3 regions of the Streptomyces sp. NPDC049887 genome follow, and region 1 is predicted to be linked to each of the others. Evidence: riboswitches for the same ligand, from Rfam matches in the RefSeq annotation. Region 1 holds a riboswitch; each other region holds the start of a gene.
What was found. Region 1 has a riboswitch for thiamine pyrophosphate ahead of thiC (phosphomethylpyrimidine synthase ThiC). Riboswitches for the same ligand answer to the same signal wherever they lie in the genome.
Positions count from the first base shown of each region.

Region 2: linked by a shared signal. The riboswitch ahead of thiO (glycine oxidase ThiO) and the one ahead of thiC (phosphomethylpyrimidine synthase ThiC) in region 1 are both predicted to bind thiamine pyrophosphate.
Region 3: linked by a shared signal. The riboswitch ahead of AB0J10_RS18915 (thiamine ABC transporter substrate-binding protein) and the one ahead of thiC (phosphomethylpyrimidine synthase ThiC) in region 1 are both predicted to bind thiamine pyrophosphate.

Region 1 is NZ_JBFAMM010000011.1:191,112-201,414, reverse strand. It holds gene AB0J10_RS16535 (DUF5326 family protein) at 1-66, shown strand, start outside; gene AB0J10_RS16530 (helix-turn-helix domain-containing protein) at 484-1,221, shown strand; gene AB0J10_RS16525 (SsgA family sporulation/cell division regulator) at 1,335-1,769, shown strand; gene AB0J10_RS16520 (YibE/F family protein) at 1,836-3,191, opposite strand; TPP riboswitch at 3,263-3,396, shown strand; gene thiC (phosphomethylpyrimidine synthase ThiC) at 3,389-5,176, shown strand; gene AB0J10_RS16510 (DUF805 domain-containing protein) at 5,471-5,827, shown strand; gene AB0J10_RS16505 (hypothetical protein) at 5,943-6,770, opposite strand; gene AB0J10_RS16500 (metallophosphoesterase) at 6,919-8,181, opposite strand; gene AB0J10_RS16495 (LacI family DNA-binding transcriptional regulator) at 8,355-9,467, opposite strand; gene hisC (histidinol-phosphate transaminase) at 9,854-10,303, shown strand, end outside.
Region 2 is NZ_JBFAMM010000036.1:46,004-56,306, reverse strand. It holds gene pknB (Stk1 family PASTA domain-containing Ser/Thr kinase) at 1-1,263, opposite strand, end outside; gene AB0J10_RS30610 (thiazole synthase) at 1,376-2,173, opposite strand; gene thiS (sulfur carrier protein ThiS) at 2,178-2,393, opposite strand; gene thiO (glycine oxidase ThiO) at 2,390-3,577, opposite strand; TPP riboswitch at 3,575-3,687, opposite strand; gene AB0J10_RS30595 (hypothetical protein) at 3,740-4,081, shown strand; gene AB0J10_RS30590 (FAD-dependent oxidoreductase) at 4,167-5,351, shown strand; gene AB0J10_RS30585 (Rv2175c family DNA-binding protein) at 5,556-5,921, shown strand; gene thiE (thiamine phosphate synthase) at 6,043-6,705, shown strand; gene metF (methylenetetrahydrofolate reductase [NAD(P)H]) at 6,770-7,687, shown strand; gene AB0J10_RS30570 (hypothetical protein) at 7,740-8,633, shown strand; gene AB0J10_RS30565 (NAD(P)/FAD-dependent oxidoreductase) at 8,914-10,303, opposite strand, start outside.
Region 3 is NZ_JBFAMM010000014.1:74,410-84,712, forward strand. It holds gene frr (ribosome recycling factor) at 1-428, shown strand, start outside; gene AB0J10_RS18900 (phosphatidate cytidylyltransferase) at 428-1,540, shown strand; gene AB0J10_RS18905 (hypothetical protein) at 1,713-2,246, shown strand; gene rlmN (23S rRNA (adenine(2503)-C(2))-methyltransferase RlmN) at 2,655-3,761, shown strand; TPP riboswitch at 3,843-3,953, shown strand; gene AB0J10_RS18915 (thiamine ABC transporter substrate-binding protein) at 4,041-5,138, shown strand; gene AB0J10_RS18920 (iron ABC transporter permease) at 5,231-6,874, shown strand; gene AB0J10_RS18925 (ABC transporter ATP-binding protein) at 6,874-7,905, shown strand; gene AB0J10_RS18930 (LOG family protein) at 7,926-9,077, opposite strand; gene AB0J10_RS18935 (hypothetical protein) at 9,139-10,275, opposite strand; gene AB0J10_RS18940 (ATP-binding cassette domain-containing protein) at 10,257-10,303, opposite strand, start outside.

The DNA of each region.
Region 1 (10,303 bases):
GTGGGCGGACTGGTCTACGTCGTGCGGAAGTTCATGAGCTCGTCATCCTCGAAGAGCGACTGGTAAGCGGCCGGGCGGGTAGGGTCACCGGCCGGGGGAGAGTGCGCCGGACGCGCGAGGGGAGCGCGGGGCGTGGCTTTCGCGGGGCGGAAAACGGCAGGTGCGTACGCCCGTTAGCCCGCGCGGGGGAATGCCGCAGACGATCCCCGCTGCCTGTCGGAGGCTGCCATTAGAGTGGCAATCCTCCGCCGTCCCCGGGAATCCCCGGTCGAAGCTCACCGTGAGCAGCGGTTCGTGCGACTTCCTGGACAGTTCCCGAATTCGGTCTCAGGAGCAGCCCAGGCCCTCGGGGAGCGCGGCGGGCGTGCGGGGGCGGCCCCCGCACGCGGGCGGTCCGCCCGTCACCATGCCTGGGGGTGACCTTTGGCCACGGCATTGGCTACCAGTTCTGCGCCCACCACCACTTCGCCCGCCGCTCCGACGCTGATCGGTTCGGTGCAGCGGGCTCTGCGGCTCATGGAGGCCGTGGCCTGCCACGCCGACGGAGCCCCGGCCAAGCAACTCGCACGTGAGGCGGGCCTGCCCCTCCCCACCGCCTACCACCTGCTGCGGACCCTGGCCCACGAGGGCTATCTGCGACGTGAGAAGGGCGTGTTCGTCTTCGGTGAGGCCGCGGTGCGGCTGGCGATGGGGGGCGCGATGCAGAATCGTCGCACCAAGATCGAGGAATCCCTGGCGCACTGGCGGGACTCCATCGGTGTACCGGTCTATTTCGCCCTCTACCGGGAGGAGGAGATCGAACTCGTCGCCGTGGCCGACACCCCTTACGCGCCCGCGGTGGAGGAATGGGCGGACTTCCGGGAGACGGGTCATGCACACGCCCTCGGCCAGTGCCTGCTCGGCCAGCTCGACGAACGGGCCCGCAAGGATCATCTCGACCGGCACCCGGTGGACCGGATCACGCCTTATACGGTGCGCAATCGGGGGAGTCTGCTGGAACGGCTCGGGGCGATGGGGCAGATGCAGCCGGTGATCGAGCGGCAGGAATACGCCCTGGGTACGGTCTGTGCGGCCATTCCCGTCACCGTGGGCTCCACGGCCGGCGCGATGGCGATTTCCCTTCCACTGCACCAGGAGGATCGTTTGATTCCGGCGGTCGAACAACTACGCAGTGGCGTGGGCAGTCTGCTCAGTTCGTTCGCCTTCTCTATCAGTATCTGAAAAACTACTCCTTGTGATCTACCGGTCACTTACAGCACGATGGCGGGGCGGGCCCCGGGGGAACCTTCCCGGCCGTTTTCACGAGGTGCCTCATCCACTGCGGGGTTAACACGATGCGCGAGTCGGTTCAGGCAGAGGTCCTGATGAGCTTCCTGGTGTCTGAGGAACTCTCCTTCCGGATCCCTGTGGAGCTCACGTACGAGACGAGAGACCCCTATGCGGTGCGCATGACGTTCCACTTGCCCGGGGACGCCCCCGTGACCTGGGCGTTCGGCCGGGAGCTGCTGCTGGACGGGATCAACGGCCCCAGCGGGGACGGCGATGTGCACATCGCCCCGACCGAGCCGGAGGGGCTGTCCGACGTCCACATCCGGCTCCAGGTCGGCGTCGACCGGGCGCTGTTCCGGGCCGGAGCCGCACCCCTGGTGGCCTTCCTCGACCGGACCGACAAACTGGTCCCGCTGGGACAGGAGCGCACGCTCGGCGACTTCGAGGACAACCTGGAAGCCGCCCTGGGCCGGATCCTCGCCGAGGAAGCCGCCGGCTGACCGCCTGCCGACCACGACGCCCGCCTGCCGACCACGAGCGCTCCTCGCCGGCCGTGCGCGAGGGAGCTACTTCGCCCGCCGGCGCCGGCCCCTGCTGCGCACCGCTCCCGCGGCCACACCGGTCACCGTGCCGCCGGGCCGGTCGGCGGAGACCACCAGCGCGGCCAGTGCCGTGGTCACCGGCACCGATGCCACCAGACCGATCGAGCCGATGAGGGTTCGGACGATCTCCTCCGCCACCAACTCGCTGGTCGCCACCGCGCCCACCCCCGACTGCGCGATCGAGAACAGCAGGAGAAGGGGCAACGCGGCGCCGGCGTAGGCCAGTACGAGCGTGTTGACCACCGAGGCGATGTGGTCGCGGCCGATCCGGATGCCCGCCTTGTAGAGGCCGCGCGGACCCATGGCCGGATCCGCCTGGTGCAGCTCCCACACGGCCGAGGTCTGGGTCACCGTGACGTCGTCGAGCACGCCGAGCGAACCGATGATGACTCCCGCCAGAAGCAGGCCGGACATGTCGATGTTCGGATACAGACCGTGGATCAGGCCGGTGTTGTCGTCCGTGTTCCCGGACAGGGACGCCCAGCCGATGAACACCGAGCCGAGCAGCCCGATCAGCAGCAGCGAGATCAGCGTCCCCAGCACCGCGACCGATGTGCGGGCGTTCAGCCCGTGGCAGAGGTACAGCGCCATCAGCATGATCGCGCTTGCCCCGACCACGGCCACGATCAGCGGATTCGAGCCCTGAAGGATGGCCGGCAGGATGAACAGGGTCAGTACGGCGAAGCTCAGCACCAGCGCGATCAGCGCCATCACCCCGCGCAGCCGGCCGACCAGCACGACGACGACCGCGAAGATCCCGGCGAGCAGCATCATCGGGAAGTCCCGGTTCACATCGCTCACCGAGTACTGGAGATCACGCGGCGCGTCGGGCGCGTACGCCACGACCACGCCCTGCCCCTGCTTCAGCTGGCGCGAGGCGTCCGGCTGGACGATCTCGATGAACGTGCGCCCCTTGTCCTTTCCGGACGTGATCTCGACCGTCGCCTTCTTGCACTTTCCCTGCTGGGAGTTGACCGCCTCACGGCCCTCGGGGGTCGTGGTGTCACCCGTCGGCGGCACCTGCCCGGCGTTCACCTCGGAGCAGTCGACCTCCTGCACCCGGACCACCCGGGCCTGTTCCGTCTGCCGGTCGAAGCCGACACCCGTGCGCTCGTGCTCCGGCGCACCGCCGGGCCAGAGGGCGACCAGGCCGACCACCACCGCGGCGGCGAACGGGATGAGGACCGCGGCGATGACCCGCCGCAGATGCCGCGAAACGGGGGCGGCCGGCCCATGGGCGTGGGCGTGGGCGTGGCCGTGGGAGTGCGGCTGACCGCCCGTGCTGTGGTCCGGTTGTGGCGTCTGCTGGGAGGAAGTCACCGACAGATCATCGCAAGAACGAACGGGGCCCACTGTTCAGCACGCCCGATGGGGCGCTAGCGTGGTGACACCTTTGCACACGCGGGAGCTCGGAGCACCGGGCTGAGAGGGCGCTGACCCGCCGTACGACCGTACGGGACAGCTGCGCCGACCGCCGAACCTGTTACCGGGTAATGCCGGCGTAGGGAGTAGGTCTCATGACCACATCGGACACGCGCACGCCTGCCTCCGGATCGTCCGGGGCGGGGAAGTCCATCGGCTGGCACAAGGGATACGTCGAGGGCTCACGCCCCGACATCCGGGTGCCGGTCCGCCAGGTGCACCTGACCAACGGCAAGGACGTCACCCTGTACGACACGTCCGGTCCGTACACCGATCCGCACGCCGATACGGACGTGCGCCGCGGTCTGCCGCCGCTGCGCGAGAACTGGATCGTCGGACGCGGCGACACCGAGGAGTACGCCGGCCGTCCCGTGCGGCCCGAGGACGACGGCATCAAGCACACGTCCCCGCGCGGCGGTCTGCGCAACCTCGACGCGGTCTTCCCCGGCCGCCCGCGCCAACCCCGCCGGGGACGCGGCGGCCAGGCGGTGACGCAGCTCGCCTACGCCCGGCGTGGTGAGATCACGCCGGAGATGGAGTTCGTGGCGATCCGGGAGAACGTCTCCCCGGAGGTCGTCCGCGAGGAGATCGCCGCGGGCCGGGCCGTGCTGCCCGCCAACGTCAACCACCCCGAGACCGAACCGATGATCATCGGTAAGCGGTTCCTCGTGAAGGTCAACGCCAACATCGGGAACTCGGCGGTGACCTCCTCCATCGAGGAGGAGGTGGAGAAGATGACCTGGGCCACCCGGTGGGGCGCGGACACGGTCATGGACCTCTCCACCGGCCGCAACATCCACACCACCCGCGAGTGGGTGCTCCGCAACTCCCCCGTACCGATCGGCACCGTGCCGCTGTACCAGGCGCTCGAGAAGGTCGACGGCCGGGCCGAGGAGCTGACCTGGGAGATCTACAAGGACACCGTCATCGAGCAGGCGGAGCAGGGCGTCGACTACATGACGGTCCATGCCGGCGTGCTGCTGCGGTACGTGCCGCTCACGGCGCGGCGCAAGACCGGCATCGTCTCCCGCGGCGGCTCGATCATGGCCGCCTGGTGCCTCGCGCACCACAGGGAGTCGTTCCTGTACGACAACTTCGAGGAACTGTGCGAGATCCTCGCCGCGTACGACGTCACCTACTCGCTCGGCGACGGACTGCGGCCGGGCTCCATCGCGGACGCCAACGACGAGGCGCAGTTCGCCGAGTTGAGGACGCTCGGGGAACTCAACTCGATCGCCAAGCGCCACAACGTGCAGACCATGATCGAGGGACCGGGGCACGTCCCGATGCACAAGATCAAGGAGAACATCGACCTCCAGCAGGAGATCTGCGAGGAGGCCCCGTTCTACACGCTCGGCCCGCTGACGACCGATGTGGCGCCCGCCTACGACCACATCACCTCCGGCATCGGCGCCGCGATGATCGCCTGGTGGGGCACGGCGATGCTCTGCTACGTCACGCCCAAGGAGCACCTGGGCCTGCCGAACCGGGACGACGTCAAGACGGGCGTCATCACCTACAAGATCGCGGCACATGCGGCGGACCTCGCCAAGGGGCACCCGGGCGCGCAGCAGTGGGACGACGCGCTGTCGGACGCGCGCTTCGAGTTCCGCTGGGAGGACCAGTTCAACCTGGCCATGGACCCTGACACGGCACGGGAGTTCCATGACGAGACGCTGCCGGCCGAACCGGCGAAGACCGCGCACTTCTGCTCCATGTGCGGTCCGAAGTTCTGCTCGATGAAGATCAGCAGGAGCATCACGGAGCAGTTCGGCGGCGACGAACCGGCGGCGTCGGACACGGAGATCGCCGAGGGCATGCTCCAGAAGTCCAAGGAGTTCGCGGCCTCGGGGAACCGGGTGTACCTGCCGCTGGCGGACTGAGCGGATGGAGGAACCGGCCGCGACCTCGTGCGGTCGTGGCCGGTTCCGTCACTGCGGCGCGATCGGGGATCGCGGTCACGCGGAGGTACGTGCTCGAGTGCATCGAGGCGAGGGCCGATAGGGCCAGGATGTTCCGTTTTGCGGCACTCCGTTGATCACGGAAGTGCGGCGGGTTGATTGCTGTTTCAAGGAGGTGCTGAATTCCCTTGACCCCATGGGGACTCATGGATAAATATCAGCCGCTTGGCCGAAATTCTATGTGTCCCTGACAAGGGGCCAGGGGAGGGAATCGCAGTGAGCTGGTACCTGGCGGTACTCAAGAACTACGTCGGTTTCGGGGGGCGTGCGCGCCGCAAGGAGTACTGGATGTTCACCCTGGTGAACATCGCCGTCCTCGCCGTGCTGATGGGCATCGGCTATGCCGTCGACACGATGATCCCGTACTACGTCTACTACGCGGCGATCTTCATTCCGGCGCTCGCCGTCGCGTTCCGCCGGCTGCACGACACGGGTCGGTCGGCCTGGTGGCTGCTGATCGCCCTCGTGCCGCTCGTCGGCGGAATCGTTCTCTTGGTCTTCATGGCCACGGAGGGCGAGGAGGCGCCGAACAAGTACGGCGCGAACCCCAAGTCCGTTCCGGCCGCGGCCTGAAGCCACGGCCGCGACGGCACAACGGCGAGGTCGGGTGCAGCCCGCGGCTGCACCCGACCTCGCCGTTGTGCCCGGCGACGCGTGGGGCTGGGCGCGAATCCCCGGTGGGGAAGCGCTACTCGGGCTGGTGTTCCGGCGGCCCGAACTCGGGGCTGGTGAAGTCCGGGCTCGTGAACGTGGGGCGGGAGCCGGCCGCGGTGCCGTCGTTCGGGCTCGAGAAGTCGGGGCCGCTGTAGCCGACCTTGGGAATGCGGCTGATCCGGCGGGGCGGGGCGGGGGAGGTCGGATCGGCGCTGGGGTCGGCCAGGGCTGTGCGAAGGAAGGGGAGGACGCCGCGCTCCAGGAGGGCGTGCCGCCAGGCGTCCTTGGCGCGTGCCACCTCGTCGGGCAGTTCGCCGGTCGTCGCGTCCTCGGCGGGCACCTGGGTGGCCCCGTTGCGGATGGCGGTGATCAGCAGCCCGATCGCGGCGGCGAGGAGTCCGGCCGCGGTCAGGGCGCCGAAGAACCAGCCCGCCGTCAGGAGGGTGTCCGCGAAACCGGTGTCGGGGCTGACGGCCTTCAGGATGTAGCCGACGAGCAGGAAGATGAGCGCGGCGGTGCCGGCGAGGACCGGTGCCAGGACGGTGAGCACCGCGGCGAATCCGGCGCCCGTCTCCGGGGACGCCCCGACCGCGGGCCCGAGAACCGAGTGGCCGGCGGGCGTTCCCGCGGAGGCGCGTGCCTCCTCGCGGACCTTCACGAAGTGGTCGTACTCGGCGGCGGCGGCGCTGGTGATGAGCGCGGTGGCGTTCAGCGCCATCGTGCGCAGTTGTTCGGCGTTGAGCCGTCTGCCCATGCCGTCGAGATCCGGGCGGTCGGGCGCTGAGCGCAGCGCGTCGTCGAGGATGCGCTCGTATTCGGCGCGGTCCTCGGCCAGCAGGTGCGGAGCGCTGTTCATGTGCATCCCCCGATGCTCCGTAGGGCCGGTTTGCCCATGTGGGTCGGGCAGTTGGGCGGAAACGGAGGAGAGCCTGCTACGGATACGCCGATGGTAGAGCGGTTACGGCAGGGGGTGACAGGGGGTTTCCGGAAATCGCTTGCGCGGGATTGCCTCAGGCCTGGAGTGGGAGCTGGGCCACCAGCAGCTTTCCGGCCATGGTCACTCCGCCGTCCATGGCGATGGCGAGCCCGTCCGCGTACACGTGCGGCCCTTCCACCAGCGGCTCCGAGTTCCCCTCGGAGTCGGAGTCCTCCGCGCCGACCTCGCCCAGCAGGTACGGAATAGGGCTGTGGCCGTGGACGACGCGGCCGCCGCCGTAGGTGGCGAGCAGTTCCCGGACGGCTTGCGGGCCGTCGTCGTCCCGGAAGGCGAAGCGTTTGGTGAACTTGCGGAAGAGGTCCCAGCACTCGTCCGCGTCGTTGCGGTTGATGATCTCGTGGACGTTGTCGTTGACGTCCTCGATTGTGGTGCCGTAGTCGAGGTAGGCGGTGGTGTCGGAGTGCATCAGCAGATGCCCGTCCTCCTCCACCACCGCGTCGAGCCGGGACATCCACTGCAGATGGACGTCCTGGAGGCGGTCCATGTCGCTCTTCTGGCCGCCGTTGAGGAGCCATGCCGCCTGGAAGGTGGCGGTGCCCGCGCCGGAGTTGACGGGCGTGTCGCCGAAGCGCTTGGCGCCGATGAGCAGCAGCTCGTGATTGCCCATCAGGGCCTTGCAGTAGCCGCCGGCCGCCGCGGCCTCGGCCGAGAGCCGCATCACGAGGTCGATGACGCCGATGCCGTCCGGGCCGCGGTCGGTGAAGTCGCCCAGGAACCACAGCCGGGTGTTGCCCGCGGACCAGCGGCCTTCGGCGTCGATCAGGCCCTGGGCGGTGAGTGCGGCGACGAGTTCGTCCAGATAGCCGTGGACGTCACCGACCACGTAGAGCGGGCCGAGGCCCTCGGCGGCGGGGGCCGGCTGCCCCGCGGGGGCGACGGTCACCTGCACGGTGTCGCCGCGGTTGATCACCGGCAGGTCGCGCTCGGTGGGGGTGTAGCCCTCGGGCGGCTCGTCGTCCGGGATCGCGTCGCCGGGGTGCGCCGGCGGTGCCTGGGGGAGGGACTCCTCGGGGCGGACCGCTGCCGCCCGGGTGCCGTCCTCCGTTCCGGGGGCCGGGGCCGCCCGGTGCGGGGCCTCGGCGGCGGGCGCCGGCCGTGGGGCGGGCTCCCCGTTTTCGTGAGGAACCGCTCGCGGGACTGAGTCCTCCGGGTGCGCGCGCACGTATTCATGGCCGGCGGACTCCGACTGCACCGGAACCTGTGCGTACGGCGGGACGCGGAAGTCGCGCAACGTCGCCGTACGCACCACGGGTCCCTGACCGGCCCCCTGAGTCATCGACCCCTCCACCACCGTCGCGCCGCCCTCACCGCCGGACCGGCCTGGTCGGGGACGGTCCGCGGTGTCGTGCGCCCATCATAGGAACGCGGATCGTGCTGTGTGACGCACCAGGGGTGCTGAATCCGGGTACACCACCGGTTCACCAGTCGTTTCGCCCCAATTGCGTTGGTCTAGTCCTGGGAGGGTGAGCGTGGGGCGCTCACCGTCGTTCGGGGAGAGCGCCGCTGTGAAGAGGTCCGGACGATGAGTTCGGTCGGTATCACCTGCTCGACCGGGCGGCCGCCGTCCACTCCCTCGATCGCGTCGATCAGCAACTGGACCACGGCGGTGCCGATGCGCCGCGGCTTGAGGGAGAGCGTGGTGATCGAGGGCTCCGTGTTGGCGTACACGGTGGACTCGCTGCAGCAGACCAGCAGCAGGTCGTCCGGAACGCGCAGTCCGTACCGGCGGGCGGCGGCGAGCAGGTCCGTGCCGTTGGGGTCGAAGAGCCCGTACACGGCGTCGGGCCGGTCCGGTCGGGCGAGCAGCCGGTCGGCGGCGACCGCTCCGGCGCACGGGTCGTGTGCGGGGTACGCCTCGTACACCGGATCCTGGCCGACGCGTTCGCACCAGTTCAGATAGGCCGTGGTGGAGAGCCGGGTGTACGTGTCCGTGGTGGTCCCGGTGAGCAGGCCGATCCGGCGGGCGCCGCCGGCCGCCAGATGGTCGAGCAGGTCGAGGACGGCGGCCTCGTGGTCGTTGTCGACCCAGGCGGTGACCGGGAGGGCGCCCGCGGGGCGCCCGTCGGAGACGACCGGGAGGCCCTGGCGGACGAGCTCCGTGACCACGGGGTCGTGGTCGGAGGGGTCGATCACGACGGTGCCGTCGAGTGCGACGTTGGACCAGACGTCGTGGCGTGAGGTGGCGGGGAGGATGACCAGGGCGTAGCCGCGGGCGAGCGCGGCGGAGGTGGCGGCTCGCGCCATCTCCGCGAAGTACGCGAACTCCGTGAAGGTGAACGGTTCGTCCCCGTACGTCGTCACCGTGAGGCCGATGAGTCCGGACTTGCCGGTACGGAGCGTGCGGGCCGCGGCCGACGGGCGGTAGCCCAGCCGGTCGGCGACCTCGCGGACATGGCGGCGGGTGGCGTCCGGGAGCCGGCCCTTTCCGTTCAGCGCGTCCGAGACGGTCGTGATGGAGACACCGGCTGCGGCGGCTACGTCCCGGATGCCTGCTCGGCCTTGCCGGCTGCCCCGGCGTGATGTCTCCGTCCGGCTCACCTGGTGCTTCCCTGCTGCTGTCATGGCAGGCCGATAGTAGGGCGAGGCGGGGAGGTGAAGTCGGTCGCATATGCAGGCGTTGACAGGCACGTTTCTGCATGGCTATGAGTCGTCAATTGCCATGGAATAAAAGGAAGTTGGGGTCTCCTGCGTATGTCTCATGGCTGCCGACCGGCGGGGACCTTCCGAATGGCTGAGGTATCGAAGAGGTCTCAACTCACCACTACGAGGGATGCGCGCCACGGCGCGAGCCACCGGCGCGCGGTGATCCGAAGAGCGCCCCTGTCCTTGCCGCGGCTCCCGACCCGTACCCAGGTTGTTCCAGGCTCGCCCATTCGCAGCGGCCGGGAATCCTCATAGGGTGAGCAGTATTGGTGAGCACGATGCACGACGGTCGAGGAGGACCTGCGGTGAGCGAGACGAGCCCCAAGCTGCGCGCCGAGCTGGACGGCATCCCCACATACAAGCCCGGCAAGCCGGCCGCTGCCGGCGGCCCGGTCGCGTTCAAGCTTTCCTCCAACGAGAACCCCTACCCGCCGCTGCCGGGCGTGATGGAGACCGCCGTCGCCGCCGCGGGCGATTTCAACCGGTACCCGGACATGGCCTGTACCGGCCTGATGAACGAACTCGCCGACCGCTTCGGGGTTCCGGTCTCGCACCTGGCGACGGGCACGGGCTCGGTGGGCGTCGCGCAGCAACTGATCCAGGCCACCTCGGGCCCCGGCGACGAGGTCGTCTACGCGTGGCGGTCCTTCGAGGCCTATCCGATCATCACCCGGATCAGCGGTGCCACATCGGTTCCGGTGCCGCTGACCGCGGACGACGTGCACGATCTTGACGCGATGGCGGACGCCGTCACC
Region 2 (10,303 bases), on a different contig from region 1:
GGGGTCCACGTCCATGACGGTGCCCCGGTCGTAGGCGTCGCTGAAGCCCTTTCTGACGGCCTCGACGTCCAGACCGGCGGCGGACAGCCGCTGCTTCGCCGCGGCCTCGCTCTGGCCGAGGACGGTGGGCACGCGGGTGAACTGGCCGGAATTGATGTACCAGACGCCCGCCCCGGCACCGAGGACCAGCAGCACGGCGACGACGGCGGCGAGCAACCCCCGGCGCGGGGCCGCCGGCCGCCGCCCGGCCGGACGGGACGGCGGGGGACCGGCGGGCGGCATCTCCAGCCGGCTCGTCCGGTCGGCGGACTCGCCGGTGGGCAGCGGCCGCGCGATCACGCTCGTCCGGTCCTCGGAACCGGCGGACGACTCCGCGCCCGGCGTCCTTGCCTGCGGCGGTACGGCGTCGAGCTGGTCCTCGCCGAGCCCGGCACGGGCCTCGCGGGTCCGGCCGAGCAGGGCGACGGCGTCGTGGGGACGCGACTCCGGGTCCCGGGCGGTGGCGAGGGCCACCAGGCCGTCCAGTTCCGGGGCGAGCCCGGGGACGGCGGCCGACGGTGGTGGCACGTCCTCGTTGAGGTGCCGGTAGAGCACCTGGGCCGGGGTGTCGCCGGAGTGCGGCTTGCCGCCGGTGAGCATCTCGTAGAGCACGACACCGCAGGCGTACACGTCGGCGCGGGTGTCCGCCGTGCCGGACTCGATCTGCTCCGGCGCGAGGTAGGAGACGGTCCCGAGCAGCGATCCCGTGGTGCTGGTCACCGAGCCCACGGCCCGGACCAGGCCGAAGTCGGCGACCTTGACCCGCCCGTCGTCGCCGATCAGGACGTTCTCGGGCTTCATGTCCCGGTGGACGAACCCGGCCCGGTGCGCGGCGCCCAGCGCGGCCAGCACGGGCTCCAGGATGTCGAGGGCCGCCCGCGGGCGGAGCGCGCCCCGCTCCCGCAGCACGTCGCGGAGCGTGCACCCGGCGACGTACTCCATCGCCAGGTAGACGTACGCGCCCTCGGCTCCCTGGTCGTACACCCCGACGACGTTGGGGTGGGACAGCCGGGCCACCGACTTCGCCTCGCGGATGAAGCGCTCGACGAACGAGGCGTCCGCCGCGAGCGCCGGGTGCATCACCTTGAGGGCGAGCACCCGGTCGAGCCGGGTGTCCACGGCCCGGTAGACCGTGGCCATCCCGCCGACGGCGATACGCGCGTCGACGCGGTAGCGGCCGTCGAGCACCCGCCCGACGAGGGGGTCCTGAAGGGTCGTATCCACGCAGGCGAGTCTACGAGCCCGGACACCCGGCCCCGGCCCCCCGGCCGGGGCTGCAGCGCACCTGTGACGTGCGTCATCGAAGAGAGGGCGTCGTCCGCGGGGCCGGGCGCCGTCACCCGAAGGCAGGGCGCTCCGGATCCAGCGCCGCCCGTCCCTCGACGGGGGACGAGGCCTCGGCGAAGTGCCGCCGCGGGATACGGCCCGCCCGGTGGGCCAGCCTGCCCGCCTCGACCGCGTGCCGCATGGCCTCCGCCATCACGACCGGTTCCTGCGCCCGGGTGACGGCGGAGGCCAGCATCACCGCCGAGCACCCCAGCTCCATCGCCAGTGCCGCGTCCGACGCCGTGCCGGCGCCCGCGTCCAGGATCACCGGCACCCGGGCGCGCTCGGTGATCAGCCGGAAGTTGTGCGGGTTGCGGATGCCCAGCCCGGAGCCGATCGGAGAGCCGAGCGGCATGATCGCCGCGCAGCCCACGTCCTCCAGCCTCCGCGCAAGCACGGGGTCGTCGTTGGTGTAGGGCAGCACGATGAAGCCGTCCTCCACCAGCACCTCCGCCGCGTCGAGCAGCTCGACCGGATCGGGCAGCAGCGTCCGTTCGTCCGCCACCACCTCCAGCTTGATCCAGGACGTGCCGAGCGCCTCCCGGGCGAGCCGTGCGGTGAGCACGGCCTCGCCCGCGGTGAAGCAGCCCGCGGTGTTCGGCAGCACCCGGATGCCCAGGCGGTCCAGCACGGACAACACCGAGCCCTGCACGGTCGGGTCGAGGCGGCGCATCGCGACCGTGGTCATCTCCGTGCCGCTGGCGACCAGCGCGCGCTCCAGCACGTCGAGGCTGGGCGCCCCGCCCGTCCCCATGATCAGCCGGGACGAGAACTCCGTCCCGCCGAGTACGAAGCGGTCGTCGGCCATGCCGTCAGCCTCCCTGAACCGCGGTGAGCACCTCGACGCGATCGCCCTCGTCGAGCAGCGTCCCCGGCCACTCGCCACGGGGGACGACGCTCTCGTTGACGGCGGCCGCGACCCCGGAGGGCGCGACGGTGAGCGTGGCCACCAGCACGTCGAGCGTGGTGCCGGCCGCGACGTCGCGCGGCCGGCCGTTGACGGACACGGTGTGCGTGGGCGCGGTCATGCGGGCACCTCCTGCTGGGCGGGGGAGAAACGGCTTGGGGTGAAGGCCCGTGCCTCGTCCGGCAGTTCACCGGTGAGCAGGGCGTGCGCCATGACGTCGCCGGTCACCGGGGTGAGCAGGACGCCGTTGCGGTAGTGGCCGGTGGCGAGAAGCAGACCCGGCAGCTCCGCGGGACCCAGCACCGGGGCGTTGTCGGGCGAGCCGGGGCGCAGTCCCGCCCGGGTCTCGGTCAGCGGCAGTTCGGTGATGCCGGGCACCAGCTCGTGCGCGTCGCGCAGCAGCTGGTACACGCCGCCCGCCGTGACCGTGGTGTCCCAGCCGAGCTCCTCGCTGGTCGCGCCCACCACCAGCTCGCCGTTCTCGCGCGGCACGAGGTAGACCTGGCTGCCGCGCACCACGGCCCGGACCGTGCGTGACAGAAAGGGGGCGTAGGCGGGCGGCACCGTCAGCCGCAGCACCTGGCCCTTGACCGGGCGCACCGGGGGGAGCGCCGCCGTGGGCACGCCCCGGAGCCGGCCGCTGAGACTGCCCGCGGCCAGTACGACCTGGCCGGCCGGGATCTCGTCGCCGCCGGCCAGCACGGCCCCGGCCGCCCGGCCCCGTACCACCGACAGCCGCTCCGCCCACCGCCGGTGGAACACCACCCCTGCGCGTTCGCAGGCCACCACGAGCGCCCTGGCCAGCCGCCGGGGATCGATCTGGTGGTCGCCGTCCACCCGCAGCCCGCCCCGCAGGCCCGGTGCCAGCATGGGCTCAAGTCGCCGGCACTCCCGGCCGGAGAGCCACTCGGAATCCAGCCCGAAGCGCCGCTGCAACGCGTGCAGTTCGCGCAGATGTGCCCGGTCGTCCGCGTCGAGGGCCACGGCGAGCGTCCCGCAGGAGCGGTACCCGGTGTCCTCGCCGCTCGCCTCCTCGAGCTCCGCCACGAACCGCGGATAGCGTTCCGCGGAGGCGAGGTTCAGCCCGAGCAACGTCTCCTCGCCGTAGTGGAGCTCCGTGACGGCCGCCAGCATGCCCGCCGCGACCTGTGCCGCCCCGCCGCCCGGCTCGGGGTCGGCGAGCGCGGTCCGTAGTCCGCGCTGCGCCGCCCGCCACGCGGTCACGAGGCCGATGACGCCGCCCCCGACGACGAGGACGTCCGTGGTGCGTCCTGGGGAATGTCCTGGTGATTGTCCTGGATGCATGCGCGTCCGGACCCTCCCTTCGCCGGCATGACCCGGATCAGGTTCGTACGGTCGGAGGCCGCCTCAGCCTCCCTCTCAGCCCGGTGCTCCGGGCTCCCGCGAGTAGCAGTACGGTGGCCACCCTAACTCTCGTCGCCAACCCCCGGTAAGGGAGCCGCCGCCGTGGCCCGTTCGCTCGACGGACTCGTCCTCGCCCCGGTCGCCGACCAGTCGCCCGGCCAGGTCGGCACCCGGACCAGGTTCACGTACCACGAGGACGGGGGCCGGATCTGGGCCGAGTACGCCGGCGGCGACGTCGTCCGCGGCCGTCTCGTCGGTACCCGCGAGGGGGACCGCCTGGACTTCCGCTACGTCCAGCTCGGCCAGGACGGGACGACATCCTCCGGGCACTGCGCGTCCACCGTCGTCGACCTCCCCGACGGTCGGGTGCGGCTCGAGGAGACCTGGGAGTGGGAGTCCCGTCAGGGGTGCGGCACGAGCGTCGTGGAGCAGCTGCCTTCCTGACATGTCGTCAGGTGGTTAGGGTGGCCGGGTGACTGAGAGCGAGCAGACGGCGCCGAGCCGCCGAGTCGTCATCGTCGGGGCGGGCATGGCCGGTGTGCAGACCGCCGTGGCCCTGCGCGAACAGGGCTTCACCGGCGGCATCGGACTCATCGGCGCCGAACCGCACCAGCCCTACGACCGGCCCCCGCTGTCCAAGGCCGTGCTGCTCGGGAAGGCCGAGGACTCCGCCTTCGACGTCGACTTCGACGCGCTCGACGTCGAACTCCGGCTGGGCCTGGAGGTCACGGGCCTGCGCCCCGGGGAGCACGAGCTGGACACGCCCGCCGGGCCCGTCCCGTACGACGTCCTCGTCATCGCCACCGGAGCGGAGCCGGTCACCCTCCCCGGCGCGGAGGGCGTCCCCGGGGTCCATCTGCTGCGCACCCTCGACGACGCGGAGCGTCTCCGCCCGGTGCTGGAGCGACGCCACCGCATCGTGGTCGTCGGCGCGGGCTGGATCGGCGCCGAGTTCGCCACCGCAGCGCGCGAGGCGGGCTGCGAGGCCGTCGTCGTCGAGGCCGCCGACCGCCCGCTGCCGGGAGCGCTGCCGGCCGAGGTCACCGCCCCGATGGCCACGTGGTACGCCGAGGCCGGCGCCGAACTGCTCACCGGCGCGCGGGTCGCGGCCGTCGAGCCGGGCACCGTGGTCCTCGAAGGGGGCCGGCGGCTGCCCGCGGACGCCGTCGTCGTCGGCATCGGCGCCCGGCCGGCGACCCGCTGGCTCGCCGGTTCCGGCATCGGCCTGGGCCCCGACGGCTCGGTCACCGCCGACGAGCGGCTGCGCACCTCGCTGCCGGACGTGTACGCGGTCGGGGACTGCGCCTCCTTCCCGTCCGGCCGCTACGGACGGCGCATGCTCGTCCACCACTGGGACAACGCGCTCCAGGGCCCCCGTACGGTCGCGGCCAACATCGTCGGCGCGGACACGGGCGAGGGGACCGAGCCGGGGGAGATCTACGACCCGGTGCCGTACTTCTGGTCGGAGCAGTTCGGCCGGTTCGTCCAGTACGCCGGGCATCACGGCGCGGCCGACGCGCTCGTGCGCCGGGGCGACCCGGGGGGTGACTCCTGGTCGGTGCTGTGGCTGCGGGACGGGGCCCTGGTGGCCCTGCTGACGGTCGGCAGGCCCCGGGACCTGGCCCAGGGGCGCAGACTCATCGAGGTCGGCGCCCGCGTCGACGCCGAGCGCGCCGCCGACCCGGCCGTCCCCCTGAAGGCCGCCGTGCTGTGACCTCCGACCGCCGCTGCCGAGCGGGCGGCGTGCCCCGAGCCCCGGCGGGACGACTCCCGGGCCTCCCGAAGAACTCCCGGGACGACTCCCGGGGCTCCCGAAGCACTCCCGGGGTGGCGGTCAGGTGGCCCGTGTCCCTCTGAAGGCCGCAGCCGGACCGGGCCCGGCTACCGACTGTCGGTCCGGGATGGCACGCTTGGTCACGTGACCGAGATTGACGCAAAGATCGATGCTCTCGTCCCTGCCTGGCTCCACCTGCCCGACGTCGCGGAAAAGCTCGATGTCGAGGTGACGCGCGTACGGCAGCTGGTCAAGGAGGGTCAGCTGATCGCCGTGCGCCGGGGTGAGAACCGGACGCTCCAGGTCCCTGCCGCCTTCATCAAGGGCGGCAAGGTGGTCAAGGGCCTCTCCGGCACCCTGACGCTCCTGAAGGACGACGGCTTCACCGACGAGGAGATGCTGGAGTGGCTCTTCACTCCGGACCCCACCCTGCCGGGGACCCCCGCGGAGGCACTCAGCGAGAATCGCGGCACGGAGGTGAAGCGCCGGGCCCAGGCGCTCGCCGTCTGACGACGTCCCGAGCACGTCGCCGCCTTCCGCCGTACCGATCCTGATGCGGTGCGCGCACCGGACCCGGACCGTCCGGCACCCGGCGCGCACACCGCCGACCCACCCCGGGGGGGTACCACCCATGTCCGCATCCCGAGCCGCGCTGTCCGACGCCCGGCTCTACCTCTGCACGGACGCCCGCAGACGCCAGGGCGACCTGCCGGAGTTCCTGGACGCCGTCCTCTCCTCCGGGGTGGACATCGTGCAACTGCGCGACAAGGGCATGGAGGCCGGCGAGGAGCTGGAGCACCTCGCCGTGTTCGCCGACGCCTGTCGCCGCCACGGGAAGCTGCTCGCGGTCAACGACCGGGCCGATGTCGCCCATGCCGCCGGCTCGGACGTGCTGCACCTCGGCCAGGGCGACCTGCCCGTGCCCGCGGCACGGGCGGTCCTCGGCACCGGGGTGCTGATCGGGCGCTCCACGCACGCCCGGGAGGAGGTCGACGCGGCGGCCGCCGAGCCCGGTGTCGACTATTTCTGCACCGGCCCCTGCTGGCCCACGCCCACCAAGCCGGGCCGACCGGCCCCCGGCCTCGACCTGGTGCGGTACACGGCCTCGCTCGGCCAGGCCCGCCCCTGGTTCGCGATCGGCGGGATCGACTCCGGCAACCTCGACGAGGTGCTGGAGGCGGGCGCCCGCCGGGTCGTCGTCGTCCGGGCGATCACGGAGGCCGACGACCCCGCCGAGGCCGCCGCCCGTCTCGCCGAGCGGATACGGGCCCACGCGCAGCAGGCCGTTTCATGAGCGATAGGTGTCCGATGGGTGGAATCCGGTTGGGAGACCGCTGCCCCGTGGATAACCTGCGACTATGGCCCTCGGCACAGCTTCCACCCGGACCGATCGCGCACGCACCGTGCGCGAGCTGCTCGCCACCGACAAGACCTCGTACTCCTTCGAGTTCTGGGCGCCCAAGACGGAGAAGGGCGAACGGAACCTCTGGAACGCGTTGCGGCGTGTCGAGGCGGTACAGCCCAACTTCGTCTCGGTGACCTACGGAGCAGGGGGATCCACCCGCGCGGGCACGGTCAAGGCGACCCAGCAGATCGCCGCCGACACCACGCTCACCCCGGTCGCGCACCTCACCGCGGTCAACCACTCCGTCGCGGAGCTGCGCAATATGATCGGCCAGTACGCGGACGCCGGGATCAGGAACATCCTGGCCGTCCGCGGCGACCCGCCCGGCGACCCGATGGGCGAGTGGGTCGAGCATCCCAAGGGCGTGCGGTACGCGGCGGAGCTCGTCCGGCTGATCAAGGAGTCGGGCGACTTCTGCGTCGGCGTGGCGGCCTTCCCCGAGATGCACCCCCGCTCCAGCGACTGGGAGACGGACATCGGGCACTTCGTGGACAAGTGCCGCGCCGGCGCGGACTACGCGATCACCCAGATGTTCTTCCGCGTTGAGGACTATCTGCGGCTGCGCGACAGCGTCGCGGAGGCGGGCTGCGAGACCCCGATCATCCCTGAGATCATGCCCGTCACCAGCGTGAAGCAGATCGAACGGTTCGCGCAGCTCAGCAACGCGTCGTTCCCCGCCGAACTCGAACAGAGGATCCGCGCCGTCGCGGACGACCCCGCCGCTGTACGCTCCATCGGTATCGAGTTCGCGACGGAGTTCTGCGCACGGCTGCTCTCGGAGGGCGTCCCCGGGTTGCACTTCATCACGCTCAACAACTCCACCGCGACGCTCGAAATCTACGAGAATCTCGGGCTGCACCAGCAGACGTGAACGGCCGCACCCGCCGCAACCCCGGGCGGAAGGCCGCAGGAGAGGGGCGGGCATGGGCTGGACGGTGCTCTACATCGCGTTCGGCATTGTCGCGCTGTGGCTGCTCGGCGAGGTGCTGCTGCAGTACAAGGCGCGGCTGCGCTGGCGCCTGGTCGCCTTCGTCGGCTTCCTGGGCGTGGTCGTCGGTGTGCTGATGCCGAACGTCATCGTGATCGGCGTCGGTGCGGCGGCCTTCGCGGTCGGCCAGACGTACGTCACGCTCTCCTTCCGGCGCGGCTTCTCCACGGGCTGGGCGCTGGGCGGCAGTCCGGGTTCCAGCCGCCGCCGGAGGTCCGCCGCCCCCGTCGACCGTGACCCCGTGCTGGAGGTGACGGGCATCGACTACGAGGACCCCTACGACGCCGCCGGCCGTCCCCGTCCGTCCGGTCCCGACCAGGACGATTCCCCGTCCGCCGAGACCACAGCCGTCTACGAGCCGCAGCCGCTCCCGGAGGACACCGGGCAGTACGGCGTCTACTCCGACGCGGCCCACACGGCGGACCACACCCAGGCCGGCGAGGAATCCCACTACGGCGGCTACTCCACCGGCTACGCCGACGCCTACGCGCAGGGCCACGAATACCAGCAGCCGGCGGGGACCCATGACGCGTACGCGGGGTCGTACGACTACGACACCGGCGGCGGGCAGCAGCAGTACGCCGCCTGGTCCGACCCTTACGCCGGCGGCGGAACGCAGGGCTACGGCTCGTACGAGAGCTACGGCGGCCAGCAGCAGTACGCCGACCCGTACGCGCCGCAGGGTTACCACGAGACGCCGCCGGGCGGTGTGTGGGTGCCGCTCCAGCGCGACGGGGACCAGGCCCCGCCGCCGGCGGAGCAGCCCTCGCAGTACGGCTACGACCAGGGCCACCAGAACGACCCCAACGGCCAGACCTACCGCTACTGAGACTCCCGCGCCCGCTGGACCACCCGTGTCCCGGGGCAGGTCGGGGAGTGCAGCCGGACCCTGGGAACTCCGGGACGCGGGGCCGGGACCGGTCGCCGGCGCCCCGACCTCCGAGCGCTCCGGCGCGGTGAACGGCCCGGAGCGGGCCGTTCGGGACAGGTGGCGCACGTTCCGCCGCCGCCCGGTCCCCGCCGCGACACGGAACCGCACGGCGGGGCCTTCGACGCCCGCGGTCGCCCCGGAGAGCGCGGCCCTCCGGCGACGCGAGGCCCGGATCAGCTCACTGCGAACCGCGGAAGTCCGCGCCCTCCACGATGAGGCCGGCCACCAGCGCGCCCGACATCCCGCTGTGCGCGAGTCCGCCGCCGGGATGCGACCAGCCGCCCGCGAAGTACACCCCCGGCACCGGTGAGACGTTCGCCGCGGGCAGCAGTGCTCCGCCCGCTCCGGCCAGTGCCGGTCCGGGCACCCGGGGCGTGCCCGTCTCCCGGAGGGTGTCGGCGGGTGTGCGCACCTCGCGCCACAGAAGCCGCTCCCGGAGACCGGGAACGGCCGCCTCCGCGGCCGCCGTCATCCGGTCCGCGAACGCCTCCACGCCCTCGGCGTCCCCGCCCGTGGCGTGCTCGCCCCAGGGGAGGTCCGGCATCCGGTCGCCGGTCCCGGCGGGCACGGTCGCGGTCACCGTGACCGCCTCGTGGTCGCCGGGCCGCAGTCGCTCGTCGTCGGGCCGCAGCACCACGACCGTCGGACGCTCGCACAGCCGTCCCGCGGCCAGCGCCGCCGACTCCCCGGCCCGGTCGGGCGAGTGCACCACCGTCCGGTGCGCCGCGTCCGCAGCACGGGTGCCGCGCAGTGCCAGGCAGACGGTGAACCGGCCGGTCCGCACAGCCGACTGGTGGTGCGGCCACTCGTCCTGGGAGGCCCACGGCAGGATCTGGTCCCGGTACAGCGCGGGCACGGGTGCGCCCACGACCACATGGTCGGCCTCGGCCGTGCCGCCGTCGGCCAGCTCCACGCCGACCGCCCGGCCGTCCTCGATCCGTACCTCCGTCACCTCGGTGCCGAGGACGAACTCCACCCCCCGTGCGAGGCACCGCTCGTGGACCGCGTCCGCGAGGGCCCGCATCCCGCCCCGCACGTACCAAGTGCCGAAGGTCTGCTCCATGTAGGGCAGGACGGCGGCCGCCGCGGGCGCGGTGGCGGGGTCGAAGCCGTACGCCAGGGCGTGGCTCTCCAGCAGCGCCGCCAGCCGCGCATCCCGCAGCTCACGCCGGCCCACCTCGGCCAGGGTGCGAGCCGGGCGGCGCAACAGGCCGCCCTTGAGCGCCGGGTACGGGTCCCGGGCGAAGCGGGAGGTCTCCGCGGGGAGCGGTTCCTCCAGCAGCGGGCGCCGCGAACGGTCCCAGGCATCCCGCGCACGCACCAGGAAATCGCCCCAGCGCTCGCCCGCTCCGCCGCCGAGAGCCCCGTCCAGCGCCGAGACGACACCCGCACGCGAGGCGTTCGGCAGGGTCACGGCCGTGCCGTCCGCGAAGAGATGACGGCTCGCCGGGTCCACCTGGACCAGTTCCACGCACTCCTCCAGCGGCTCCTTGCCGGTCTTCACGAAGAAGTCCCGCCAGACGGCGGGCAGATGGAGCAGACCGGGCCCGGTGTCGAAGGCGAATCCG
Region 3 (10,303 bases), on a different contig from region 1:
ACTACGGTGCGCTGACACCGATCAACCAGCTGGCCTCGTTCTCGGTGCCGGAGCCGCGCATGGCCGTGGTGACCCCGTTCGACAAGAGCGCGCTGCGCAACATCGAGCAGGCGATCCGCGACTCCGACCTCGGCGTCAACCCCAGCAACGACGGAAACATCATCCGGGTGGTGTTCCCGGAGCTCACCGAGGAGCGCCGCCGCGAGTTCATCAAGGTCGCCAAGGGCAAGGCCGAGGACTCCCGGATCTCGATCCGCTCCGTGCGCCGCAAGGCCAAGGAGGCCATCGACAAGCTGATCAAGGACGGCGAGGTCGGCGAGGACGAGGGCCGGCGTGCCGAGAAGGAGCTCGACGACACCACCGCGAAGTACGTCGCGCAGGTGGACGAGCTGCTCAAGCACAAGGAAGCCGAGCTGCTCGAGGTCTGATGAACGACTCTTCCTGGGGGGCCCCGACGAGTACCGGCTACTGGGGCCCGCCCGACCAGGGGGCTGCCCCGGCGGGTCCCGCATACGATGAGCTTGACGCCCAGCAGACTCGGCCCATGCCCATCGTGCCGGACGATCCCGACGCAGGTAGAGACGCCGCAGACCGCGAAGACCGCGACCGGGGGGCCGCTCGGCTGAGTGGCCCCCCGGTCCGCGACGAGATGCCGCAGGAGCCCATGCCCACCCCGCCGCCGTCTGCGGCCTCCCAGCCGTCGGAGCCGCAGCCGCCGCAGAAGAAGCGCGCAGGCCGCGATCTTCGGGCTGCCATAGGGGTCGGCGTCGGGCTCGGTGCGGTCATCGTCGCGGCGCTGTTCGTCGTCAAGGCCGTGTTCGTCGGTGTGATCGCCGTCGCCGTGGTCGTCGGCCTGTGGGAGCTCACCTCCCGCCTCCAGGAGCGCAAGGGCATCAAGGCGCCCCTGGTGCCGTTGGCGGTGGGCGGCGCGGCGATGGTCGTGGCCGGGTACGTGCGGGGTGCCGAAGGCGCCTGGGTCGCCACCGCCTTCACAGCCCTGGCGGTGCTGGTCTGGCGGATGACCGAGCCGCCCGAGGGCTACCTCAAGGACGTGACGGCCGGGCTGTTCGCCGCGTTCTACGTGCCGTTCCTCGCCACGTTCGTCGCGATGATGCTCACCGCGGAGGACGGCCCGCAGCGGGTCTTCACGTTCCTCCTGCTCACGGTCGTGAGTGACACCGGCGCGTACGCGATCGGCTGGCGCTTCGGCAAGCACAAGCTCGCGCCGCGCATCAGCCCCGGGAAGACCCGCGAGGGTCTGTTCGGGGCCGTGGCGTTCGGCATGGCGGCGGGCGCCCTCTGCGTGCCGCTGCTGATCGGCGGCGGGACCTGGTGGCAGGGCCTGGTCCTCGGCCTCGCGGTCGCGGTCAGCGCTACCCTGGGCGACCTCGGCGAGTCGATGATCAAGCGGGACCTCGGCATCAAGGACATGGGAACGCTGCTGCCGGGCCATGGGGGCATCATGGACCGGCTGGACTCGCTGCTGCCCACGGCGCCGGTGGTGTGGCTGCTGTTCGTGGTGTTCGTCGGCTCGGGCTGACCCGGGGAGTTCCGGTCGGAGGGGCTCGTCGTCCCCTGGGGCGGCGGGCCCTCCGCCGTGTCCGGTTCCGGCGGCGCCGTGAGACCCGTGTCCCGCCGCGGTCTGTCCGGCGGGGCTCCGGACCCTGCATGCTGGGCCCGGGACGCGGGAGACCGCGGGGCGAGGGGGGACCATGGGGCGGAAGGCCGGCGGAGCGGCTCTGCTGCTCGTACTCGTGTGCGTCACCGGGTGCGGAGGAGGGGACGACGGGGCCGTGGAACCCCGTCCGTCCGGGACGGGCACCCCGGCCGGCGCGGAACGGCCCGCGCCGAGTGCCCCCGTGCCCCCGGCGACCAGCGGCCCGCCCCGCCCCACCCCGTCGGCGACGACGCCCGACCGGGCGTCCGCGCTCGTCACGCTCACCGAGAGCGGCGGTATCGACGGGCGACACCATTCGGTCGTCGTCCACGACGACGGTACGTACCTCCTGGTCGCACCCGGGAAGAAGAACCGTCCCGGCCGGATGACCCCGGCGGCCCTCGCCGAACTGCGGGCAGCCCTCGGCGAGGTCGACTTCTCCCGGCTGCCGACCCGGCCCACCGGGCCGCCGGTCATGGACGGGCTGACCCGCGTGCTGGTCCACAACGGCCGCACCTACGTCGACGACGGCACGGACATCCCCGCCGACCTCGCCGCGGTCTACGACGCGCTGCCGCCTCCCGGCTGACGCGGACCGGGCCACCGGGGCCGGGATCCGCACCTGCCGGGGGACGAGACCGCCCCGTGGCCGCCTTGCGCTGCTGACGGCGTCGCGGAGGCCGGCCCCGCCCGGTGTGGCCGTCGGCGATCCTCACCGTCTCCCCACCCACCGCCCGCGACGGGTCCGTGCCCCCCTGTCCGGGAGCCCCTGTCGGTGCGGGCCCCTTGTCGGTCCGTGCCCGGTTTCGCTCCGGGCCCGGACCTGGTCCCGGCGCGTCGCCGGCCGGTTCGTCGGGCACACACCCGGCGCGGTCGTTGCGTACGGGAGACGGCACTCCCGGCGCCCGGCCGGTTCCGCCCCATCCGCCGCCCGGGCCCCGCCGCCCGGTGACGGGCACCCGGGTCACCCGAGTCGATCTGCGACACTGGTACGACCATGCCCAAGCCCGGAGAACTCACTTTCGTAGCCCCCCGCGGAGCCAAGAAGCCCCCGCGGCACCTCGCCGACCTCACGCCCGCCGAGCGGAAGGACGCCGTCGCCGCGATCGGCGAGAAGCCGTTCCGGGCGAAGCAGCTGTCGCAGCACTACTTCGCGCGCTACGCGCACGACCCGGAGCAGTGGACCGACATTCCCGCCGCCGCGCGCGAGAGGCTCGCGTCGGAGCTCCTGCCCGACCTGATGTCCGTGGTCCGGCACGTCTCCTGTGATGACGACGCCACCCGCAAGACGCTGTGGCGGCTCCACGACGGCACGCTCGTCGAGTCGGTGCTGATGCGCTATCCGGACCGGGTGACGATGTGCATCTCCTCGCAGGCCGGCTGCGGGATGAACTGCCCGTTCTGCGCCACGGGACAGGCGGGTCTCGACCGGAACCTGTCCACCGCCGAGATCGTGCACCAGATCGTGGACGGCATGCGGGCCCTCCGTGACGGCGAGGTCCCCGGAGGCACGGCCCGGCTGTCCAACATCGTGTTCATGGGCATGGGCGAGCCGCTCGCCAACTACAAGCGGGTGGTCGGCGCCATCCGCAGGCTCACCGATCCGGAGCCCGACGGGCTCGGCCTGTCGCAGCGCGGGATCACCGTCTCCACGGTCGGCCTCGTCCCGGCGATGCTGCGCTTCGCCGACGAGGGCTTCAAGTGCCGTCTCGCCGTCTCCCTGCACGCGCCGGACGACGAACTGCGCGACACCCTCGTCCCCGTCAACACCCGCTGGAAGGTCCGGGAGGTCCTGGACGCGGCCTGGGAGTACGCGGAGAAGTCCGGCCGCCGCATCTCGATCGAGTACGCCCTGATCCGGGACATCAACGACCAGGCATGGCGCGGTGACCTGCTCGGGCGGCTCCTGAAGGGCAAGCGGGTGCACGTCAACCTGATCCCGCTGAACCCGACCCCGGGCTCCAAGTGGACGGCCTCCCGGCCCGAGGACGAGAAGGCCTTCATCGATGCCATCGCCGCCCACGGCGTCCCGGTCACCGTCCGGGACACCCGTGGTCAGGAGATCGACGGGGCCTGCGGCCAGCTCGCAGCCTCCGAGCGTTAGTGCCGGGCCGCCCTCCGCAGGAACCGCCCCGGTCCCTGCGGTGCGTCCGACGGGTCCCTGTACGCTGGCCCGAACATCTGCATATTCCGACAGGGGAGCGCCACAGCGCTGAGAGTGCGGTGACCGTCAGACCGCAGACCCTCTGAACCTCGCCCGGGTCATTCCGGGTAGGAAGTTCGGACGAGACTCAAGCTGTTGCGCCCTGCCCGGCTACCGGATCGAGAGATTCCGCAGCCGGGCAGGGCCGCGTCTCTTCCTGGTCATGCCCAGGAGGAATCAGTGAGCACCACCAAGAAGATCACCGTCACCGCGCTGGCCGCGGCCCTCGGTGTGAGCACGCTCGCGGCCTGCGGCGGGTCGTCCGGGGACGACTCCGCCGGAACCGGCGCCGGCGGCTCCAAGACCGTGACGCTCGTCAGCCACGACTCCTTCAACGCCTCGCCGGCCGTGCTCAAGGAGTTCACCGAGGAGACCGGGTACACGGTCAAGGTGCTGAAGAGCGGGGACGCAGTCGAGGCGCTCAACAAGGAGATCCTCACCAAGGGCTCCCCGCAGGGCGACGTGTTCTTCGGCGTCGACAACACCACGCTCTCCCGGGCCCTCGACAACGACCTGTTCACCCCGTACGAGGCCGAGGGCCTGGAGCGGGTCCCCGAGGCCGTCCGGCTCGACAAGGACAAGCACCGGGTCACGCCGGTCGACAGCGGCGACATCTGCGTCAACTACGACAAGAAATACTTCGCCGACAGGAAGCTCGCCCCGCCGCAGACCTTCGACGACCTCGCCGAGCCCGCGTACCGGAACCTCCTCGTCGTCGAGAACGCCGAACGCTCCTCGCCGGGCCTCGGCTTCCTCCTGGGTACCGCTGCCGCGTACGGGGACAAGGGCTGGCAGGACTACTGGAAGAAGCTGCGGGCCAATGGCGTCAAGGTCGTCGACAGCTGGGAGATCGCCTACAACCAGGAGTTCTCCGGTTCCGCCGGCGGCAGGGCGGCCAAGGGCGACCGGCCGCTCGTCGTCTCGTACGCCTCCAGCCCGCCGGTCGAGGTGCTGTACGCCGAGCCGCGGCCGAAGGCGGCGCCGACCGGCGTCTCCACCGGCACCTGCTTCCGCCAGACCGAGGCCGCCGGCCTGCTCAGGGGCGCCCGGAACGAGGCCGGCGGAAAGGCCCTGCTGGACTTCCTGATCAGCAGGAAGTTCCAGGAGGACATGCCGCTCAACATGTTCGTCAACCCGGTGGCCGAGGACGCGAAGCTGCCCCCGCTGTTCACCGAGTTCGGCGAGGCGATCGCCGAGCCGCGGACGATGGCTCCGGAGAAGATCGCCGAGAACCGGGACCAGTGGATCCAGTCGTGGTCCTCACTCGTCCTGAAGTAACCGGGACGTCCGGCGGGAACGCCGGTCCGCGCCGGAGGAACCCCTCGCGCGGCCCGGCGTCCCTGCGCGCCGCCGCGGCCCGCTCGGCCCTGATGGCCCTGCCCGTCGTGTTCTTCGCCCTCTTCTTCGCCCTCCCCGTGGCCTCCATCGTCGCCCGCGGACTGCGGGCGGGGGACTCCTGGCGGTTCGGCGGGATCGCCGAGGTCGTCGGCCGCCCGGACATCCTCCAGGTGCTCTGGTTCACCCTCTGGCAGGCGCTGGCCTCCACGGGGCTGACCCTGCTGATCGCGCTGCCCGGCGCCTATGTCCTCGCCCGCTGCGACTTCCCCGGCAAGCAGCTGCTGCGGGCGGTCGTCACCGTGCCGTTCGTGCTGCCCACCGTCGTGGTCGGCACCGCGTTCCTGGCACTCCTGGGCCGGGGCGGGCTGCTGGACGACCTGTGGGGCGTGCGGCTCGACACGACGGTCTGGGCGATCCTCCTCGCCCATGTGTTCTTCAACTACGCAGTGGTGGTGCGGACCGTGGGCGGCCTGTGGGCCCAGCTCGACCCGCGCCAGGAGGAGGCGGCACGGGTCCTCGGCGCAAGCCGCTTCGGGGCGTGGCGGCGGGTCACCCTGCCCGCGCTGACCCCGGCCGTGGCCGCCGCCGCGCTGATGGTGTTCCTCTTCACCTTCACCTCGTTCGGCGTCGTGCAGATCCTCGGTGGCCCGGCCTACTCCACGCTCGAGGTGGAGATCTACCGGCAGACCGCCCAGGTGCTGGACCTCACCACGGCCGCCGTGCTGACCCTGGTGCAGTTCGCCGCCGTGGGCGCGGTCCTCGCCGTGCACGCCCGGACCGTGCGGCGACGGGAGACCGCGCTGCGACTCGTCGATCCGGCGCTCGCCGCCCACCGTCCGAGGGGCGCCGGGCAATGGGCCCTGCTGGGCGGGGTGCTCGCCACGGTCGCGACGCTGATCCTGGCACCGCTCGCGGTGCTGGTCGAGCGGTCGTTCGACGGACCCGGCGGCTACGGCCTCACCTTCTACCGGGCCCTGCAGTCCGCCGAGGCGAGCGGTGGCACGTTCCTCGTCCCACCGGTCGAGGCCGTGTGGAACTCCCTCCAGTACGCGCTCGCCGCCACCGCGATCGCGCTCGTCGTCGGCGGTCTCGCGGCCGCGGCGCTCACCCTCCCCCGGACGTCGTCCGGTCGGGCCTCCAGGGCCGGTCGGCTCGTCCGCGGCTTCGACGCGCTGCTGATGCTGCCGCTCGGGGTCTCCGCCGTCACCGTCGGTTTCGGCTTCCTCATCGCCCTCGACGAGCCGCCGCTGGACCTGCGCACCTCCTGGATCCTCGTGCCGCTCGCCCAGGCACTCGTGGGAGTGCCCTTCGTCGTACGGACGATGCTGCCCGTGCTGCGGGCCGTCGACGCACGGCTGCGGGAGGCGGCGGCCGTGCTGGGCGCCTCGCCGCTGCGGGCATGGCGCGAGGTGGACCTGCCGCTGGTGCGCCGGGCGCTGCTCGTCGCAGCCGGTTTCGCGTTCGCCGTCTCGCTCGGCGAGTTCGGTGCCACCGTCTTCATCGCCCGGCCGGACAATCCGACCCTGCCGGTCGCCGTGGCCCGGCTCCTCGGCCGTCCCGGGGAGCTCAACTACGGCCAGGCGATGGCGCTCTCGACGATCCTCATGCTGGTCTGCGCGGCGGCCCTGCTGCTGCTCGACCGGCTCCGTCCCGACCGTTCCGCGGGGGAGTTCTGATGCTGGCGTTGGAGAGCGCGACCGTACGCTTCGGGCGGCGGACGGCGCTGGACGGAGTGGACCTGGAGGTCGCGGAGCACGAGATCGTGTGTGTGCTCGGACCGAGCGGCAGCGGCAAGTCGACCCTGCTGAGGGCCGTCGCCGGGCTCCAGCCCCTGGACGGCGGCCGGGTGCTGCTCGGCGGCGGCGACCAGAGCGGAGTGCCGGTGCACCGCCGCGGGGTGGGCCTGATGTTCCAGGACCACCAGCTCTTCCCGCAGCGCGACGTCGGCGGCAACGTCGCCTTCGGGCTGCGGATGCACGGTGTGCCGAAGGCCGAGCGGCGTCTGCGGGTCGAGGAGTTGCTGGAACTGGTCGGGCTCCCCGGCGCCGCGCGACGGGCCGTCGGCGAGCTCTCCGGTGGTGAGCAGCAGCGCGTCGCCCTCGCCCGGGCGCTCGCCCCCAGCCCGCGGCTGCTGATGCTCGACGAGCCACTGGGTCAGCTCGACCGCACCCTCAGGGAACGGCTCGTCGTCGAACTGCGTGCGGTGTTCCGCCGGCTGGGCACCACGGTGCTGGCCGTCACCCACGACCAGGGGGAGGCCTTCGCGCTCGCCGACCGGGTCGTGGTCATGCGCGACGGACGCGTCGCCCAGTCGGGTACGCCGCGGGACGTGTGGCAGCGGCCCGCCTCGGAATTCGTCGCCCGGTTCCTCGGCTTCGCCAACGTGGTGCCCGCGACGGTGACCGGGGGCACGGCCGAGACCCCCTGGGGCGGCGTCCCGGTTCCCACGGGCTCGCCCCAGGGCGCCTGCCGGCTGCTGGTACGGCCGTCCGCGGTACGGCTCCGGCCGCCCGGTGCGGGACTGCCGTGCGCGGTCGAGTCGCTGACCTTCCGCGGCCACCATGTCGCCGTACGCCTGCGGCCGCACGACGCACCGCCGCTGGAGGCCGAGTGCGGGCTCGGGGACGCGCCCGAGCCGGGCGCCGAGGTCGGGGTCGCGTTCGCCGCGGAGGACGTGGTCGTCCTGCGACCCGGCACCGGCGACTGATCCGGCTGTCGCCCGGGGCCTCAGCCGGCCGGACGTGCGGCGGCCGCCAGCCGGGCCAGTGCCCCGGGCGCCTCCTCCACCGAGTCGACCAGGGCGATGCGCGTCTGCATCGCGCGGCCCTCCGCCAGGGACCGCAGCAGCGGCCAGGCCGGGAGCCGTTCGGTCCAGTGGGCGCGGTCCACCAGGACCATCGGCGTCGGTTCGCCCCGCGACTCGTAGTAGTTCGGGGTCGCGTTGTCGAAGATCTCCTGCAGCGTGCCCGCGGCGCCGGGGAGGAAGACGACACCGGCCGTGCAGCGGGCGAGCAGCCCGTCCTCGCGGGTGGCGTTGGCGAAGTACTTGGCGATGTGCGCGGCGAACGGGTTGGGCGGCTCGTGCCCGTAGAACCAGGTGGGGATGCCCACCGAGTCGCCGCCCTGCGGCCAGCGCGAGCGGACCTCGAGGGCGGTGGCCGCCCAGTCGGTGACGGAGGGGGTGAACGACGGTGCCTTGGCGAGGAGTTCGAGGGCCTCGTCCAGCATGTCGTCGGGGTGCGGGGCCGCGTAGGCGCCGAGGTTCGCCGCCTCCATCGCCCCGGGGCCGCCGCCGGTGGCGACGGTCAGCCCGGCGCGGGCGAGTGCGCGGCCCAGCCGGGCAGCGCCGGCGTACTCGTCGGTGCCGCGGCTCATCGCGTGACCCCCCATCACCCCGACGACCGGCACCCCGTCGAGGAGTTCGTCCAGGGCGTCCGAGACGGCGTCGTCGTGCAGGGCTCTGAGCATCGAGGCGTAGATGTCCCGGTCGGCCTTGGTGAGCTGGAACCACTCGTACGCGAGCGCGTCGGGCGTGACCCCGTAGCCGCCGTCGGCGAGGCCGTCGAAGAGCTCGTCTGGGGTGTAGAGCAGCCCCCGGTAGGGGTCGAACGGGAGGTCCGGCAGAGGAGGGAAGACGAGGGCGCCGTCCGCGCGGACCTTGGCCGCGGCGTCCGGCTCCATGGCACAGCCGAGGAAGGCCGTGGCGGTGGTGTCGCACGAGAGGAGCGCGAGAGTGCGCCCGCTCAGGTCGACGGACTGTATTCGGTGCCCCGCGAGGCTGCCCCGCCGGGCGACGACCTGGTCGAACTCCTCGAGCGTCTCGATCTCCCGGTCGTCGTCGAACGACGAGCCGAGCCGCGGCCTCTGTCCGTTAACCATGGCCGCCACGATATGTCCCGGGTCCGGGGCCCCCGTGTCCGGGTCGGGGCCCCGACCCGGTTCAGCGCCGCAGTGGCAGGGCCGCCAGTTCCGCCACCGCCCAGGTGAGCGGAGCGAAGACGGCCAGCAGGACCACGGCCCGCAGCATGGCGGTGGCATGCAGCAGGGCGACGGAGGCGCCCAGTTGGAGCAGACCGGCCCGTGTGCCCGCCCGGGCCTGCCGTGCCTCTACGGCCGAGGTGAGCAGCGTCGCCAGGGTGCAGGCCACGACGAGCGTCGCCCCGAGGGCGGTCAGCGGCCCGAAGGGCTGCGGGCGTTCCCCGGCGAGTGCGGAGGCCGCGATGAGGGCGGACACCACGGCGCACACGACGCCGAGGGGGCGTCCGATCCGGCGTGCGTCCTCCATGAGCGCTCGCCCTGCGAGCAGCCGCATCGCCCCGGGCCGTGCGGACTGCAGTACCCGCCCGCACACGTGGACGATGCCGGGGCCTGCCATCGCGAGCCCCACCGCGGTCAGCGTCCAGCCGGCGAGCACCCCGCCGGGGGTGCCGCCGGCGCCCGCCGGGCCCCGGCCCGTGTACGCCTCGATCGCGACGCCCACGGCCGTCAGCGCGACGCCCCAGGGGAGGCCGCCGGGCGTCCCCGCGGCGTGCTCGGGTTCGTCGTCGGGGAGTTCGCCGTCCTTCCGGCGGCGCGGACGCAGGGCGAGTGCGGCCGCCCCGGCGCCGAGGAGCGGGACGAGGGCGAGCAGCAGGACCACCGCCCCCAGCGGCATCGGCTCGCCCGCGGCGAGCAGTTCCGCCGCGTCGCCGTCGAACGGCATTCCGCTCAGGTCCCCACGCAGGTGCAGGAAGAACAGCAGCGCCACCGTGCTGCCGAGAACGCAGGACACGGCGGTGGACGCGGCCGCCAGCGCGCTCATGCGCACCGGTCCGAGTCCGACGGCGGACAGGCCCTGACGGGGTCGCGTACCCGGGTCCGTGCGGGCCACCGCCACGGCGAACTGGACCGTGGCCGCCAGCGGGGCGAGACACCACGCCAGCCGCTGCAGTGCCGGATCGGAGGGATGCGGGCCGGACACCGCGTAGGCCAGGGTGCACAGGAGGAGGAAGCCCACCCCCGCCGAGGCCGTCGCCACCAGGAGGCGGCGCAGCAGGACGAGGGGGTGGGAGCCGCGGCTCAGACGGAGAGCGAGCACTCGGCCAGGCCTTCCGCCTCCGTGTCCT